Regions from separate parts of the uncultured Phyllobacterium sp. genome, predicted to be linked through region 1. Evidence: predicted binding sites of a transcription regulator. Region 1 holds the regulator's gene; the other holds the start of a gene.
What was found. The regulator PhoB, encoded in region 1, activates phosphate uptake and scavenging genes when phosphate is short. The targets are predictions, from matches to a motif close to TGTCATNNANCTGTCAT.
Positions count from the first base shown of each region.

Region 2: the regulator PhoB is predicted to act here: its motif matches at 3,129-3,145, upstream of RDL77_RS07020 (alkaline phosphatase).

Region 1 is NZ_CABSQF010000063.1:898-8,924, forward strand. Features, by position in the region: gene pstB (phosphate ABC transporter ATP-binding protein PstB) at 1-567, shown strand, start outside; gene phoU (phosphate signaling complex protein PhoU) at 591-1,316, shown strand; gene phoB (phosphate regulon transcriptional regulator PhoB) at 1,337-2,023, shown strand; gene RDL77_RS23030 (VWA domain-containing protein) at 2,024-3,214, opposite strand; gene RDL77_RS23035 (MoxR family ATPase) at 3,284-4,123, opposite strand; RNA gene ssrS (6S RNA) at 4,813-4,969, shown strand; gene RDL77_RS23045 (5-formyltetrahydrofolate cyclo-ligase) at 4,997-5,611, shown strand; gene RDL77_RS23050 (TIGR00282 family metallophosphoesterase) at 5,672-6,496, shown strand; gene RDL77_RS23055 (biotin transporter BioY) at 6,563-7,144, shown strand; gene RDL77_RS23060 (YebC/PmpR family DNA-binding transcriptional regulator) at 7,442-8,027, shown strand, end outside.
Region 2 is NZ_CABSQF010000008.1:52,728-60,754, forward strand. Features, by position in the region: gene RDL77_RS07005 (FtsX-like permease family protein) at 1-106, opposite strand, end outside; gene RDL77_RS07010 (ABC transporter ATP-binding protein) at 103-789, opposite strand; gene RDL77_RS07015 (hypothetical protein) at 794-1,258, opposite strand; gene RDL77_RS07020 (alkaline phosphatase) at 1,326-3,080, opposite strand; gene RDL77_RS07025 (ABC transporter substrate-binding protein) at 3,604-4,569, shown strand; gene RDL77_RS07030 (iron ABC transporter permease) at 4,622-5,599, shown strand; gene RDL77_RS07035 (FecCD family ABC transporter permease) at 5,665-6,636, shown strand; gene RDL77_RS07040 (ABC transporter ATP-binding protein) at 6,645-7,454, shown strand; gene RDL77_RS07045 (bifunctional 2-polyprenyl-6-hydroxyphenol methylase/3-demethylubiquinol 3-O-methyltransferase UbiG) at 7,429-8,027, opposite strand, start outside.

The DNA.
Region 1 (8,027 bases):
AAGATCACGCTCGATGACGAGGATATCTACAATCCGAAGATCGACGTGGTCGAGCTGCGCGCCCGGGTCGGCATGGTTTTCCAGAAACCCAATCCGTTCCCGAAGTCCATTTTCGAGAACGTGGCCTATGGCCCGCGCATCCATGGTCTGGCCAAGAACCGGCACGAGCTGGAGGAAATCGTCGAGAAGAGCCTGCGCCGCGCCAGCCTGTTCGACGAAGTGAAGGACCGCCTGCATGAAGCCGGTACCGGTCTTTCCGGCGGCCAGCAGCAGCGCCTGTGCATCGCCCGCGCCATTGCCGTCAGCCCGGAAGTCATCCTGATGGACGAACCCTGCTCGGCGCTCGATCCGATTGCCACGGCAAAGGTCGAGGAACTGATCGACGAACTGCGCCAGAACTACACCATCGTCATCGTCACCCATTCGATGCAGCAGGCGGCCCGCGTTTCGCAGCGCACCGCCATGTTCCATCTCGGAAACCTCGTCGAGGTGGGCGATACGGAAATGATGTTCACCAATCCGACGGAAAAGCGCACGCAGGACTACATCACCGGACGCTTCGGCTAATCACGGGAAACAGGGATAAGAATATGACCGAGTCGCAGCATACCGTCCGTTCCTATGACGACGAACTGAAGTTCCTGACGCACAAGATCGCCGAAATGGGCGGCCATGCCGAGCGCATGGTCGAACAGGCCGTCACCGCCATGGTGAACTCCGACAATGCGCTGGCCCAGCGCGTCATTTCGGACGATCTCATCCTCGATGCCGGACAGCGCGAGATCGACGAGAAGGCCATCACCATCATCGGCAAGCGCCAGCCCATGGCGATCGACCTGCGTGAAATCATCGGCGCCATCCGCATATCCTCCGACCTCGAACGGGTCGGTGACCTCGGCAAGAACATCGCCAAGCGCGTCGTCGCCGTCACCGATACGCGCCAGACGCTTTCGGTCTATCGCGGCCTGCAGACCATCGCGGAACTTGCCCTGACGCAGCTCAAGGACGTGCTCGACGCCTATGCGACACGCTCCGTGCAGCAGGTCAACATCGTGCGCGAGCGCGATGACGAAATCGATGCGCTGTACACCTCGCTGTTCCGCGAACTCCTGACCTATATGATGGAAGACCCGCGCAACATTTCCGCCTGCACGCACCTTCTCTTCTGCGCCAAGAATATCGAGCGCATCGGAGACCATGCGACGAACATTGCTGAAACGGTCTACTACATCGTGACGGGTGCCCAGCTTCCGGCCGAACGGCCCAAGGAAGACCAGACCCACAGCATCATCGTCGATGAAGCCAGACAGCCTTAAACAGAATCAGGATTCCAGCAATGGCGATAGCTCCCAAAATCACTGTTGTCGAAGACGAGGAAGCGCTCAGCGTCCTTCTCCGGTACAATCTTGAAGCCGAAGGCTATGTCGTCGAGACAATCGCACGCGGTGACGAGGCGGAAATTGCGCTGCGTGAAAAAGTGCCGGATCTGCTCATTCTCGACTGGATGCTGCCGGGCCTTTCCGGCATCGAACTCTGCCGCCGCCTGCGGGCGCGGCGCGAGACCGAAATCCTGCCGATCATCATGCTGACGGCGCGCGGCGAAGAGAGCGAGCGGGTGCGCGGCCTTGCCACCGGCGCCGATGACTACATGGTCAAGCCGTTCTCGACCCCGGAACTGCTTGCCCGCATCAAGGCCATGCTGCGCCGGGTCAATCCGAGCCTGCTGTCGCATGTGCTCAGCTTCGGCGATCTGAAGCTCGACCGCGAGCAGCACCGCGTGTTCCGCAAGGAACGGGAGCTGAAGCTCGGCCCCACCGAATTCCGCCTGCTGGAATTCCTGATGCAGTCCCCCGGCCGGGTGTTCTCGCGCGGCCAGCTCCTGGACAATGTCTGGGGCGCCGACATCTATGTGGACGACCGTACCGTCGACGTGCATGTCGGACGGCTGCGCAAGGCCATCAATATCGGCCGCTCGATCGATCCGATCCGCACCGTGCGCGGTGCGGGGTATTCGTTCGGGTAATCAGTGCCTGCGCGAGAGTTCGCGCGTCGCCCCTTCGATGCCCGCCAGGGTCATGGGATACATGCGATGCGCGAAAATCTTGCGGATCATCGCCGTCGAGGCGGTGTAGTTCCAGTACTGTTCCTTTGACGGATTGAGCCAGGCGGCGTTCTTCCAGTGGTCGAGCACCCGGCCGAGCCAGACCGCGCCGGCTTCTTCATTCCAGTGTTCGACCGACCCGCCCGCATGGGAAACCTCGTAGGGCGCCATGGCGGCATCCCCGACAAAGATGACCTTGTAGTCCGGTCCGTACTTATGGATGAGATCGAGCGTCGGTATCCGTTCCGCATGGCGGCGGCGGTTGTCCTTCCACACGCCCTCGTAGAGGCAATTGTGGAAGTAGAAATATTCCATGTGCTTGAATTCGGAGCGGACGGCGGAGAACAGTTCCTCGGCGATCCGGATATGCTCGTCCATGGAGCCGCCCACATCGAAGAACATCAGCAGCTTGACATGATTGCGCCGTTCGGGCCGCGTCTGCACGTCGAGATAGCCGTGTTCGGCGGTTGACCTGATGGTGCCGGAAAGGTCGAGCTCGTCATCGGCGCCTTCGCGCACCCAGCGGCGCAGCCGTTTCAGAGCAACCTTGATGTTGCGGGTGCCAAGCTCGACACTATCGTCAAAATTCCTGAATTCACGCTTGTCCCAGACCTTGACCGCCCGGCCGTGCCTGCCTTCGTCCTGGCCGATGCGCACGCCTTCCGGATTGTAGCCATAGGCACCGAAGGGCGACGTTCCGGCCGTGCCGATCCATTTCGAGCCGCCCTGATGCCGGCCCTTCTGCTCCTCAAGCCGCTGGCGCAGGGTTTCCATCAGCTTGTCGAAACCGCCCAGCGCCTCGATCAGCTTCTTCTCTTCTTCCGTGAGGTGCTTTTCGGCGAGCCGGCGCAACCATTCCTCGGGCAGATTGGCAATGTCGACACCGCTCTCGCCGCCGAGCAGTTCCAGCCCCTTGAACACGTGACCGAAGACCTGATCGAAGCGGTCGAGATGGCGCTCGTCCTTCACCAGGGCGGAACGGGCGAGATAGTAGAACCCTTCCACATCATAGGTCACCAGCCCCGCATCCAGCCCCTCAAGCAGCGTCAGATATTCCCGCAGGGATACGGGAATTTTGGCGGCCTTGAGCTCGAGGAAGAAGGGGAGGAACATTGTGGGACCCTTTTACTGCATGCGATGAACGATGCCGGTTCTCTCGATGGGGCGGATGGTGAGCGCCATTTATCCCTGCCTCCTTGCCATGAAAGCCAGCCGCTCGAACAGATGCACGTCCTGCTCGTTCTTGAGCAGGGCGCCGTGCAGTTTCGGCAAGGCGTTCTTCGGGTCGGCGCGCAAATCTTCCGGGGCGATGTCGTCGGTGACCAGCAGGCGGATCCAGTCTAGTGCTTCGGAGGTCGACGGCTTCTTCTTCAGGCCGGGCACATCGCGGATCTCGTAAAACTGGGTGAGGGCGGCGCGCACGAGGTTCTGCTTGATGCCGGGATAGTGCACTTCGACGATCCGGGTCAGCGTCTCGACATCCGGGAAGCGGATATAGTGGAAGAAGCAGCGGCGCAGAAAGGCGTCGGGCAGTTCCTTCTCGTTGTTGGAGGTGATGATGACGATCGGCCGGTGTATGGCGCGGATCGTTTCGCCTGTTTCGTAGACGTGGAATTCGTTGCGGTCGAGCTCCTGCAGGAGATCGTTGGGAAACTCGATATCCGCCTTGTCGATCTCGTCGATCAGCAGCACGACTTTCCTGTCGGTCGTGAAGGCATGCCACAGCTTGCCGGGCTTTATGTAATTGGCGATGTCGTTGAACTTGGCATCGCCGAGCTGCGAATCGCGCAGGCGGCTGACGGCATCATATTCGTAGAGGCCCTGCTGCGCCTTGGTGGTGGATTTGACGTTCCATTCGACCAGTTCCAGATCGAGCGCCGCCGCGATCTGCCGGGCAAGCTCGGTCTTGCCGGTGCCGGGTTCGCCCTTGACCAGCAGTGGCCGTTCAAGTGCAATCGCCGCATTGACCGCCACCATCAAGTCCTTGTCGGCCACATAGGCCGCTGTACCTTCAAACCGCATCGCATTCCCTTTCGTGATGGACAAAGATTAAGGGGCGTGCCGGAGGAGGGCAAGAGCCGTCCGGGAATGCGGCGATATGGTTTTCCCGTTGCCACGCCCGCTTTCGCGTCTGGCTGTTGAAAGGTGGGAAAGACGGGCGGTCCCTGGAACGCGGGTCTTGGGGTATGTGGTATGCGATGCTTGCGATCCAAGGACCACCCGCCCCGGCGTTTTTGAGGGTTTTTGCCCAATGCGCAACCATTGAACCAAACCTCCCCGGCCGCACAGGTTTTCCTCCCTGTGAAGCCGAAGCGCCGATCCTTTCCCGACTTTCGAAAGTTTCCGGAAGCATTCCCGCCGGAAAGGACAGGGATGAGAATAACGTGGGTTGGGATGTGTTGGATAAGTTGGTGGTGAATTTCTCATAAAACAACAGCTTGGCTGTTCCAACCCCCCTCTGTCCTGCCGGACATCTCCCCCACAAGGGGGGAGATCAGCTGTCACGATTGTTTCAGCCAATCTTCAACATTGCAGAATAAGCAGAGCCGCTAATGCCAGTGCAATCTCCCCCCCTTGTGGGGGAGATGGGCGGCAGCCCAGAGGGGGGTGTTCCACGCATCCACAATGATTATGCGACAAAGATTGTGCGGGGAGGGAAAATCGTTTGCCGCGCACTGGTGCAATGCCTGCATCCGTCCTATATTCGGATCGGCGTTCTGCGCTTCTCGACAGGAGAGACATATTCCCCGGGGCCTTAATGATCCCTTAGGGAGCTGTCCCTGAGGAGGCCCGTGGGCTTCTTCACACGGCACCCACCTACTTTGTAGGTTCCCGGGATCGACTTCTCCATCGGTTGTGTGGACGCCACTTTTGTTTCATCCCGAGCCGGTTCGCGTGCCGGCGCCCCATGAAATCAAGCCTGTGCAGCACCACTCCCCCATCAAAGAGCTGAAGAAGAAACTGCGCCTGGAGGCCCTTGGCCGCCGCGATGCGCTGACGACGGAATTCCGCGTCGAAGCCTCGATGCGCATTGCCGATTTCGGCTTGGCGGCGCTTGCCGTCGATCCGGGCACCATTGTTTCGGGCTTCTGGCCGATCCGCTCGGAGGTGGATCTGCGCCCGCTGCTTTTCGGCCTGCGCGAGCGCGGTGCACGGCTTTGCCTGCCTGCCATCATCGACAAGCAGACGATCCTCTTCCGTGAACTGGTGCGCGGCGCGCCGATGATCGATACGGGCTTCGGCACGGCGGGGCCGCCGCACGACGCTGCCGTGCTTGATCCATCCTTCATGCTGGTGCCGCTGGCGGCCTTCGATGTCAGGGGGCACCGCATCGGCTATGGTGCGGGCTACTATGACCGGGCCATCGCGCATCTGCAGATCAAGGGCGTGAACCCGCGCCTGATCGGCGTGGCGTTTGACTGCCAGCAGGTTGAAACCGTACCCGATGAGCCGCATGATGTGCCGCTGGAGGCGATCCTGACGGAAAGCGGGTTGCGCCGCTTCGGCTAGACAGATAAATCGATCATTTCAGGCCCCGGCAAGGACCGGGCTCTCTTTCAGGATGTGCGCGTGAGATTACTGTTTCTTGGGGATATGGTGGGGCGTTCGGGCCGGACGGCGGTCTATGAGCAATTGCCGGGACTGATATCCGACCTGAAGCTCGATTTCGTCATCGTCAACGGCGAGAACGCGGCGGGTGGCTTCGGCATCACCGAGGAAATCTTTCACGACACGATCAATGCCGGGGCCGACGTGGTCACGACAGGCAATCACGTCTGGGACCAGCGGGAAGCGCTGGTTTTCGCCTCACGCGAACAGCGGTTCCTGCGCCCGGCGAATTTCCCGCTCGGCACGGCCGGCAAGGGCTCCGGTGTGTTTCTCGCCAAGAACGGCGCGCGCGTGCTTGTGTCCAACATCATGGGCCGTGTCTTCATGCATCCGGACCTGCATGACCCCTTCACCATCGGCGAGGAGATTCTCGCCGCCTGTCCGCTCGGCGAACAGGCCGATGCCGTGGTGTTCGATTTCCATGCGGAAGCCACCAGCGAAAAGCAGTGTTTTGGCCATTTCGTCGACGGCCGCGCCAGCCTCGTCGTCGGTACGCACACCCACGTGCCGACCGCCGATGCGCAGATCCTCAATGGCGGCACCGCCTATATGTCCGATGCCGGCATGTGCGGCGATTACGATTCATCGCTCGGCATGGACAAGGAAGAACCGCTGAACCGCTTTCTGTCGAAGGTGCCGAAAGGCCGGTTTGAAGCCGCCAGCGGCAAGGCGACGATCTGCGGCGTCGGCGTCGATATTTCCGACCGCACCGGACTTGCCGAAAGGATTTCTCCCCTGCGCATTGGCCCGCGGCTGGAGGAAACCATTCCCGCCTTCTGGAAATAGCTCGATACAACCCGGCGCAACCAATCACGCCCGATTCTGTAACACTCGTTTGAGGATAGACCTTCCATGACCCAGACCGCATTTCCCACCGCTTTCGTCCCGCTGAGGCTGGCGGACCGCTCCATTGCCTTCAAGGCTCTGGCCGTTCTGATCGGCACGGCCTTCCTTGCCGTCAGCTCGTGGATCGAAGTGCCGATGTTTCCGGTGCCTGTCACCATGCAGACATTTGCCGTGACGATGGTCGGCGCGCTTTACGGCTGGCGTCTGGGCGGCCTGACCGTGCTTGCCTGGCTGGGTGAAGCGATGATCGGCATGCCGGTTCTGGCCGGCGGCGCCGGCGGGTTCCTTTATTTCGCCGGACCGACTGCCGGTTACCTCGCCGCCTTCCCGGTCGTTGCCGCCGCCGTCGGCTTCCTGGCGGAACGCGGCCTGACGCGCAACCCGTTCGTATCGGCTGCGGTCATGCTGTTCGGCAACCTGCTTTGCCTCGCCCTCGGCGCCTCGTGGCTGGCGCATCTCTTCGGTTTCGAAGCGGCCTGGGCTTCCGGCGTTGCGCCGTTCCTGATCGGTGCCGTGCTGAAGTCGGCCCTGGCTGCTGCTGCGATCGAAATGCTCCGCCGTTCGGGCATCGCAGCGCGCCTGTTTTGACCATCCGCCAGCGTGCACATCACTTTCTGTGCACGCTGATCTCCATCGGCAAAGGCCATACACCGGCCTTTGCCGGCAATGACGATAAAATCATCGTGCGGCTGTTTCCAAAGCCGGCTATGGCGATATGCGGCTGCAACTTCCCCCATTGTGATCGCGCGGGTGCTGGACGAGACGCCGGTTTTTACCTATAAGGGCGCCATTCCAGACGCCTGTTTCCGCCTGAACTGCCTGCAGACTTGGTTCGCAGGCTTCCGAGGGAAACGGCAGAACCATATCTAAGCACGCAGGGGTGCCATGGCAGGCCATTCACAGTTTAAAAACATCATGCACCGCAAAGGGCGTCAGGACGCCGTTCGGTCGAAGATTTTCTCCAAGCTCGGACGCGAAATCACCGTGGCCGCCAAGCAGGGTCTGCCGGACCCGGCGATGAACCCGCGTCTGCGCCTCGCAGTGCAGAACGCGCGCGCCCAGTCGATGCCGAAGGACAACATCGAACGCGCCATCAAGAAGGCCGCGGGCGGCGACGCCGACAATTACGAAGAAGTGCGCTATGAAGGCTACGGCCCGGGCGGCGTTGCCGTCATCGTCGAAGCGCTGACGGACAACCGCAACCGCACCGCATCGAATGTGCGGGCCGCATTCACCAAATCAGGCGGTGCGCTGGGCGAAACCGGTTCGGTCGGCTTCATGTTCAGCCGCGTCGGCGAAATCACCTACAAGCCGGAAGCCGGCAGTGCCGACAAGATCATGGATGCGGCGATCGAGGCCGGTGCGGATGACGCGCAGACCGATGAGGACGGCCACACCATTCTTTGCGCATTCGAAGACATTGGCGATGTGTCCAAGGCGCTGGAAAGCGCGCTCGGCGAAGCCGAGTCTA
Region 2 (8,027 bases), on a different contig from region 1:
GCAGCGTCACGGTCACGCTTAAAGCGACGGACAATGCAATGAGCACCACAACGGCCAGCGCGCCGCTCCAGAAACGCCGCAGGTCGGCAAAAATGAACTTCATCATTGCGCGGCACTCTCTCCACTATCCTCGTCGACACGCCCGCTCGCCAGGCAGATGCGGCGGCTAAGGCGCTCCGCCAGGAAGGCATCATGCGTGACCACCACCAGTGTCGTACCCTGCTCTGCGGAAAGCCGCAGCAGAAGCTCGGCAACCTCGTTGCCCGCATGGCGGTCAAGACTGGCTGTCGGCTCGTCAGCGACGATGACGCCGGGACGCTGCAGCAGCGCACGGGCGACGGCGACACGCTGCATTTCACCACGCGACAATGTCTCGATCTTCTGCCCGACGCGGTTGATCCCGGTGGCTGAAAGCAGCGCCAGCGCACGCTCCCGCTCCTCGACGGTCAACCTGCGCGCAAGCCTGACCGGGAGCACCACGTTATCGAAGGCGGAAAGCCCGGGGAAAAGATGGAAATCCTGCATGACAAGGCCGATGTTGCGTGCGCGAAAAGCATCGCGCCGGCCAGAGGAAAGACGGGTGATGTCCATGCCGTTCCAAGAAATCTTGCCTTGCGTGACGTTTTCCAGGCCAGTGATCGCGTTGACGAATGTGCTTTTGCCCGAGCCGGAAGCCCCGGTGATCGCCAGTTGGCCGCCGGCCGGCAGATGAAATCGCTCGATGGCGAGGACCGGCGCAGCCAGGCCCGGAAAATGCATTTGAAGATCGGAAACGTCGAGTGCGAGCATGGCGTCAGACGGTCCTGAAGGCCGCGTTCCGAAGACGCAACTGGCTGATGAAGCCGGTTTCCGGATCGGTCCAGGACCCGAATTCCAGCACCCCACGCGCGATGATCGGCGCATTGAACTGCACGAAGGTCTGCTTGGCCGAGAGATAGACGACCATGATATTGTCCGGCCAGTCGGCGTCTGAGGAACAGAACGGGCAGAGCGACATCGGGATTTCCGTCAGGACGAAAAATGCGGCCTCCGCCTTCAGCGGCGGCGCCATGAAGCCGCTGATGGCAATCTCCTGACCGCTCAACTGCTTCACCTTGTCGGAAAATTCGAGACCGAGCGGACCAAAGCTTTTGTAGAGCTCGCCGAAGCCCAGTTTTTCGGCAGCGCTTGCGCGTGCGGCAATGCCCATGAAAGGCAAGACTGCAGCGGCCGTGAGCAGCGCCCGACGACCAATAGCAAAGGTCTTCTTCTCCGTCATCACAATCTCCTTAAACGGGAAGACAGGCGGCTTTCGGCCGCCTGTCCTGTTGGTCAGCCGGACAGATTTACATCTTTGACGCGCCGAGCGCGAAAGCGTCGGCGAGGACACGATAGACGTCGCTCTGTTCCATGTAACCGCGGAAGCCTTCCGCGCCCGGGCCAACGGCCTGCAGCACGACATCGTCTACCGCATGAACGCCGCTATCCTCGTCCCGCGGGATGTTGCCCTGGACGAAGATGGCACCCGGCACGTCCTTGTAAGCTTCGTTGGCGACGTATTCTTTCTTCTCGTTCTGGATCGCCGGAACGAAAGGACCATCGAGCTTCGGACGGAAGGTCTCGTAGTGGTCAGGACCGTTGTTGGCCGCGATGAACAGACGGCGGGAGACATCGATGCGGTCCGGATAACCGTCACCGTCTTTGTCCTCGTAGTTCGGGAAACCCGCGGCGGCATAGGTGCCGACCTTGTCGCGCATTTCCGTGCCCGGCTTATCGTCATCGACGGTGCCGATGATCGAGACGCCATGCGTGTGGTCACCGGTGACGACGATCAGCGTATCCGGATTCTTCGCCTGGAATTCGCGTGCAGCCGCGATGGCCTTGTCGAATTCGATCGTATCGACCAAAGCGCGTTCCCAATCGAGGGGATGGCTCATCTTGTCGATGGACGCAGCCTCCACCATCAGGAAGAAGCCATCCGGATTCTTCGACAGCCTGTCGAGCGCCACCTTGGTCATATCGACCAGGCCCGGCTGGTTGGGAAACTTGTCGACGGTACCCTTTTTGAGGAATTCGCGATCGAGCGTGACGTCGAGGTTGCCGGTGTGGAAGAGGCCGAGCAGCTTGCCCTGGTTCGAGCCGGCCGCGGCGGCCAGTTCATTCTTGTCGGTGGCGAGGGCGTAACCGGCCTCCTTGAAGAGCGCGATATAGTCCTTGTCATCCTTGCGCTTCGAACCGGGCACGTCCTTGGCCAGGAAGTAGGCCGAGCCGCCGCCGAGCAGCACGTCCGGCTTGACGTTGTACATCATGCCGACGATGTCGGCCTTGTCGGCGCGCTTGCGCGTATGGGAAACGAGCGCGGCAGGTGTCGCGTCCTGGACTTCGGATGTCGTCACGATGCCGAGCGACTTCTTGCCGGTGCGGCGCAGAGCCTCACCGATCGTTTCGACCTTGGGGTCGTCCTGGCTCGCCGGCGTGCGGTCAGCATAGACGCCGAGCGCGTTTACCGCAGACTTGTGGCCGGTCATATAGGCCGACATGGTGTTGGCGCTGTCGGTAGCGATGGCCGAGGTCGAGGAGGTGCCGATGAAGGCGACGGGCGGAATGTCATCCATGGCAAGGCGGCCATTGGCCTTCCCCTCGGTCATGCCCTTGGACATGAGGCGGGCACCGGTGCGGTGTGCAACGGAAAGGCCGTCACCCAGAAGGAAGATGATGTTCTTGGCCTTGGGCGTGTCAGACGTTGTGTATACATCCCAGCCGACCGACTTCTTCTCATCGCCAGCCGATACCTCGACCTTGTACTGGCCGGGCTTCGCGAGCTTGATGTCGCGCAGGATGAGCGCGGATCCGAGTACCTTGTCTTCAGCGCCCTTCTCCTCGGCGACGAATTGGGCGGTCTTGCCGAAAACGGCGTCGTAGCTCTCGCCGTTGATCGTGACTTTCACGTCTTCCGGCTTCACGACCTTGCTGAATTCAACCTTGAAATCGAATGGCGAGCCTGCAAGGACCGTGGCCCGGTCCAGCGGATAGATCGTTGTCGCATGGGACGCCCCGGACAAGAGTGCCGCCGACGCCACCGCAAGGAAAAGTTTACGCATTTCATACCCCCAACTTGGTTAACTTCCCCCCTCCTTTATAAATCCCTGATGACAGCCGGATGAAATCGCACCAGTTTTTACAACCCGTAAATTCACGGGATGCAACGATCACAGCAGCTTTATTGCAGAACTTGCGGTGGGCGTTGTCATGTCTGAAGCCCAGTGATCGGAAGCCAGCTGTATAAAATCGCCGGTGATCGGAAAACGATCGTTTGTTGTTTCCGCCAAAAGGCGTATCCGCAAATTGGACAAGTTCCTTTGTAACTGCCGATAAGAGCCGGTTTGAGTTTGTTTCGATTCGAGGCAATAATTCTGCAATCGCTCATCCAGGTCTTTGAAATCAACAATACAATGATCGCTTTGATAGGATACGAACCGAAAAGTCCGTGGAGTTCCCTTGCCCGCCGGCGAACGATGTTTCTGACACATCTTATTGCGAAAACCGCAAGATAATATGATTGAATATGTCATGTTTATTGGCTAAAGCGGTGTACAGTCACACGCAGTCAGGAAAGATGCCGTCATGTTTGGTAAGGGCCTCAAGTCTCTTTGTGCAATCGGTTTGCTCGGCCTTCTAACCGCGGCATCGGCATCGGCCGACAATGCAAAAACATTGTCAATTGTCGATGATCGTGGAACCACCATCGAAGTTCCCGCTAATCCCAAGCGTATCGCCTCCATTTCCTACTTTGCTACCGACGTGGCATTTGCGCTTGGCGTCAAACCGGTCGCAACGACCTATATGGCAGCCGGCCGCGAGCCCGATTTTCTCCTCGGCCTGACAAAGCAGATCAAACAGATCGGCCAGCGTGCCAAACCCAATCTGGAACTGCTGTCGGAAGCAAAGCCCGACATCATCATTGCCATGCGCCGCTACACGATTGGCAATGCCGAGCAATTGCAGAAGATCGCACCCTACGTGGCTTATAATATGGAGCTTTTGAGCGAAAGTGATCGCGAGATTTCCCAGCTTGCACAGGTTCTGGGCAAACCAGAACGCGGTACGGAACTCAATGCCGCTTTCCGGCAGCACCTTGCCGAGTACAGCACCAAAGCGCCGAAGGACGTGCATCCGCGCTTTCAGATCATGTGGGCCGGAGATACGCCATGGTCCTTCCACACGGAGAATACAACGGCCTCGATCGTTGCCGCGCTTGGCGGTGAGAACATTGCCGGACCGATGCGCCAAGGCGGGCCGTTCGGTGTGGAGCTGAGCCTTGAGACCATGCTTGAAAAAGACCCGGAGGTCATTTTCGTCTATGATTCCGGTCCGGATCGTCCCCACGAGAACAATCCGATCTGGCAGCAGCTTTCGGCGGTCAAGAATGGCCGCGTTTTCTATGTCGGTGATCATTGGGTTGAAGCCAATGGTCCGATAGCCCGCGAAATCGTTTTGCGTGAAGCAGCACATTATTTGTATCCGGAGACCTTTCCAAAGGTGGATGTCAAAGCCGAGGCGGCAAAATTGATCCCTGCCGATATCCAGTAGCGATATCTCCTTGGCACAGCGGCAAGCAGCAGGCATGGGACGGTCATTGGTCATGACCACACTCATCGTGGCGGCAACCCTGTTTGTGATTGTTACCGGCCTGCTCGTCGGGGCCAAACCGCTTGGACTGTCCAAACTGTGGCCGGTGCTCCTGTCGCCGGATGGAAAGATCGATTCCATTCTTGTCTGGTCGCTGCGCCTGCCCCGCAGCCTTGCTGCCGTCGTTGCCGGTGCCGGCCTCGCCGTCTCGGGGTATCTCCTGCAGGCGCTGACCCGCAATCCGCTGGCTGGTCCCGATATTACCGGCGTTGCATCGGGCGCGGTGGCACCCATCGTCTTCTGTTTCGTATTCCTGCCATTGATTTCGTCGGTGTATTATCCCTTTGTCGGACTGGCAGGCGGTTTGGCCGCCGCTTCCGTCACCCTTTGGGTATCGCGCGGCGGCGAGGGACGACCACTGCATCTTGCACTCGGTGGCATCAGCATCTCCCTTTTCCTGGGCGCGGCAACGACCTATGTGCTGCTCTTGAGCGGACCGCAAGCGCCATCCCTGCTCTTCTGGCTGTCCGGTGGTTTTCAAGGCAGATCGTGGCCGCACCTTCTATACATGACACCGTGGGTGCTCGGCGGCTTGGCCGGCGCCTTTGCGTGCCACCGCATCATCGGCATGCTTGCTCTGAGTGAACATGCATCCATTGGCATGGGACTGAACATGCGTTTCTGGAAACCGGTCCTGCTGCTGTTCGCTGTGCTTCCCGTTGCAGGTGTCGCGCCGATCGCCGGGCCGGTTGCCTTTGTCGGCCTTGTCTCGCCGCACATCGCCCGGCTGCTCAAACCGCATAACATCGGCTGGTCCATTGCGCTGACCGCGGCCATCGGTGCGTTGATGGTCGTGACTGCCGACGTCATCGCACGCAGCATCGCCTTACCGCGCGAGCTGCCAGTGGGTATTATCACAGCGCTGCTCGGGGGCCCCTTCTTTATCTATCTGGTCCAGACACGCCGCTTTTCGCTGAAAGGGGGGCAGTGACGATGACCGTGTCCGCTCCCGTTCACCGCCCTTCCCTGTTTGGACCATTGTTGGCGCTGCTCGCCATGATGGTGCTCGTCCTTGTCGCCGCGGTGTTTCTGGGCGTTGCCGACATTCCGCCTGGAGATGTAGCAGCCGTCCTGACCGGACATGGCTCCGATGAAGCCAGATCGATCATTCTGGATATCCGGCTGCCGCGCATTGTCACCGGGATCCTGGCCGGGATTCATTTTGCCGTGGCTGGCCTCCTGCTGCAGACCATCACCCGCAATCCGCTCGCCGATCCGTCCATCATGGGGATTTCACAGGGCGCGACCCTGGCCGTCACCGTCTTCCTTGTCTTCACCGTTTATATCTCTGAGCCGGGCTCCAACACGCTCGCCGCGCTGCCCCTTGCATGGCTTCCCGCGATCGGCACACTGGGCGGCATGGCAGCGGGCGGCCTTATCTACGTCCTCGCCTTCCGGCTTGATTTGGGGCCGCTCCGGATTACCCTTTGCGGCATTGCAATCGGTGCCGTGTTGCATGCCGCCGCGATTGGACTGATTGCCGGCTGGGGCTCGGCGCGCATTGAAATCCTGCTGGAATGGCTGTCCGGCAGCCTTTATGCGCGCAGCTGGACCCACGCCCTGTTTCTTGTGCCTTTCACAATCGCCGGGCTCGCAGCGCTCCCGGCCCTGCGGCGTTCCATAGACCTGCTGCGGTTCGACCCCGCAGTCGCGCGCTCCTTCGGCCTCTCCTATCGCAAACAGTTTTCAATCGTCCTGCTGTTGTCGTGCGCACTTGCGGCAAGTGCGGTCGGTGCCGTTGGCCCCATCATCTTTGTCGGTCTTGTCGTTCCCCATCTCGCCCGTTTTTTGGTGGGCCGTCATTTCGCCCTTGTGCTGCCGCTGACCATTGCCCTTGGCGCATTTATCGTCACGCTGGGTGATCTTCTCGGCCGGCTGCTCGGGCAGGCCGAAGAGATTCCGATCGGGGTGATCACGGCCCTGTTCGGTGTGCCTGTATTGATCGCACTCCTGCGCAAAATACCTTGAGGACCATAATGCCCCTTTCCTGCTCGCAACTGTCGGTTTTTTATGGTCGCCGCAAGGCGTTGAACAGCTTCAACCTTGATCTGAAGCCCGGAGAGATACGGGCCCTCATCGGCCCCAACGGTTCCGGCAAAAGCACCGCGCTTCAAGCAATTGCCGGCTTGATCACGTCGCACGAGGGGCAGGTGGAAATCAACGGCAAGCCTGCCAGAGAAATGTCGCGGCGGACCTTGGCAAAACAGCTGGCGTTCTTGCCGCAGCAGCCGTCGGCTCCGGACGAGATGACCGTCGAACAGCTTGTGCGGCAGGGCCGCTATCCCCATGTCGGTCTGTTTCGCAGCTACAGCAGTCACGATGAACGGGCGATAGAATGGGCATTGGAAAGCACGGGGCTGGCCAATCTGGCGGACCGGAGCCTGCACGAATTGTCCGGGGGCGAGCGGCAGCGCGCCTGGATATCGGCGGCGCTTGCCCAGGAAGCCCAAATCCTGCTGCTGGACGAGCCTACATCCTTCCTCGATATCGGCTTTCAGGTGGAAGTGCTCAATCTGGTGCACCGCCTCAGCCGCGAAAGAGGCGTGACAATCATCATGGCCATTCACGACATCAACCAGGCCATCTCGATCAGCGACCGCATTTCTCTATTGGAAAAGGGCCATCTGCTCTTCGACGGCGAACCGGACGAGCTCGCCGGGAGCGGACTGATCGAGAAGGTATTCCGCGTGCAGGGCAATTTTGTCCGCATCGCGCCCGGTAGCCGCCCTCATTTCGATATCGAGCTCATCCGGTCCCAAATTACGGTTTCACCAGCCGGAAAATGACCTTGGTCTGCGTGTAATAGGTAAGCGCATCGGCAAAATCCGGCATCCAGCCATCGGCGACAAAGGGAATGAAGCCGTCAAACTCGAGTTTGCGCGCCGATACGTCGAACCCAGCACCCTCAAACACCCGGGCATAGTCGGTAATGGAGCGATCCTGCACGACCGTGTTGGTCTTCTCCGCAACAAGGTCACGCCATTTCGGCCACAACGGATTATCCGTATGGCAACCGGTGACCGCGTAGTAAACACCCCCGGGCTTCAGACTCCGCCATATATCGCGCGCATGCGCTTCGATGTCGGCTACGAGATAGATCACCTCATGGCTGATCGCCAGATCGAACTCGCCATCCCAGCCCTCGACATGGGCGGCGGCCTGGTACTGAACGGGCAGATTACCCTTGAGGTCATTGGCCCTTGCGATTGATTGCTCGGCAATATCAACTCCGAGGGCCTTGCGAAACGGCCGGATTGCGTAGAGGTGGCGCAGCAGTCCACCTTGATTGCAGCCGAAATCCAGCACTGCCTTTCCGGAAAGATCCCGTTCCGGTAAAAGGCCGATCAAATGCCGCCAGA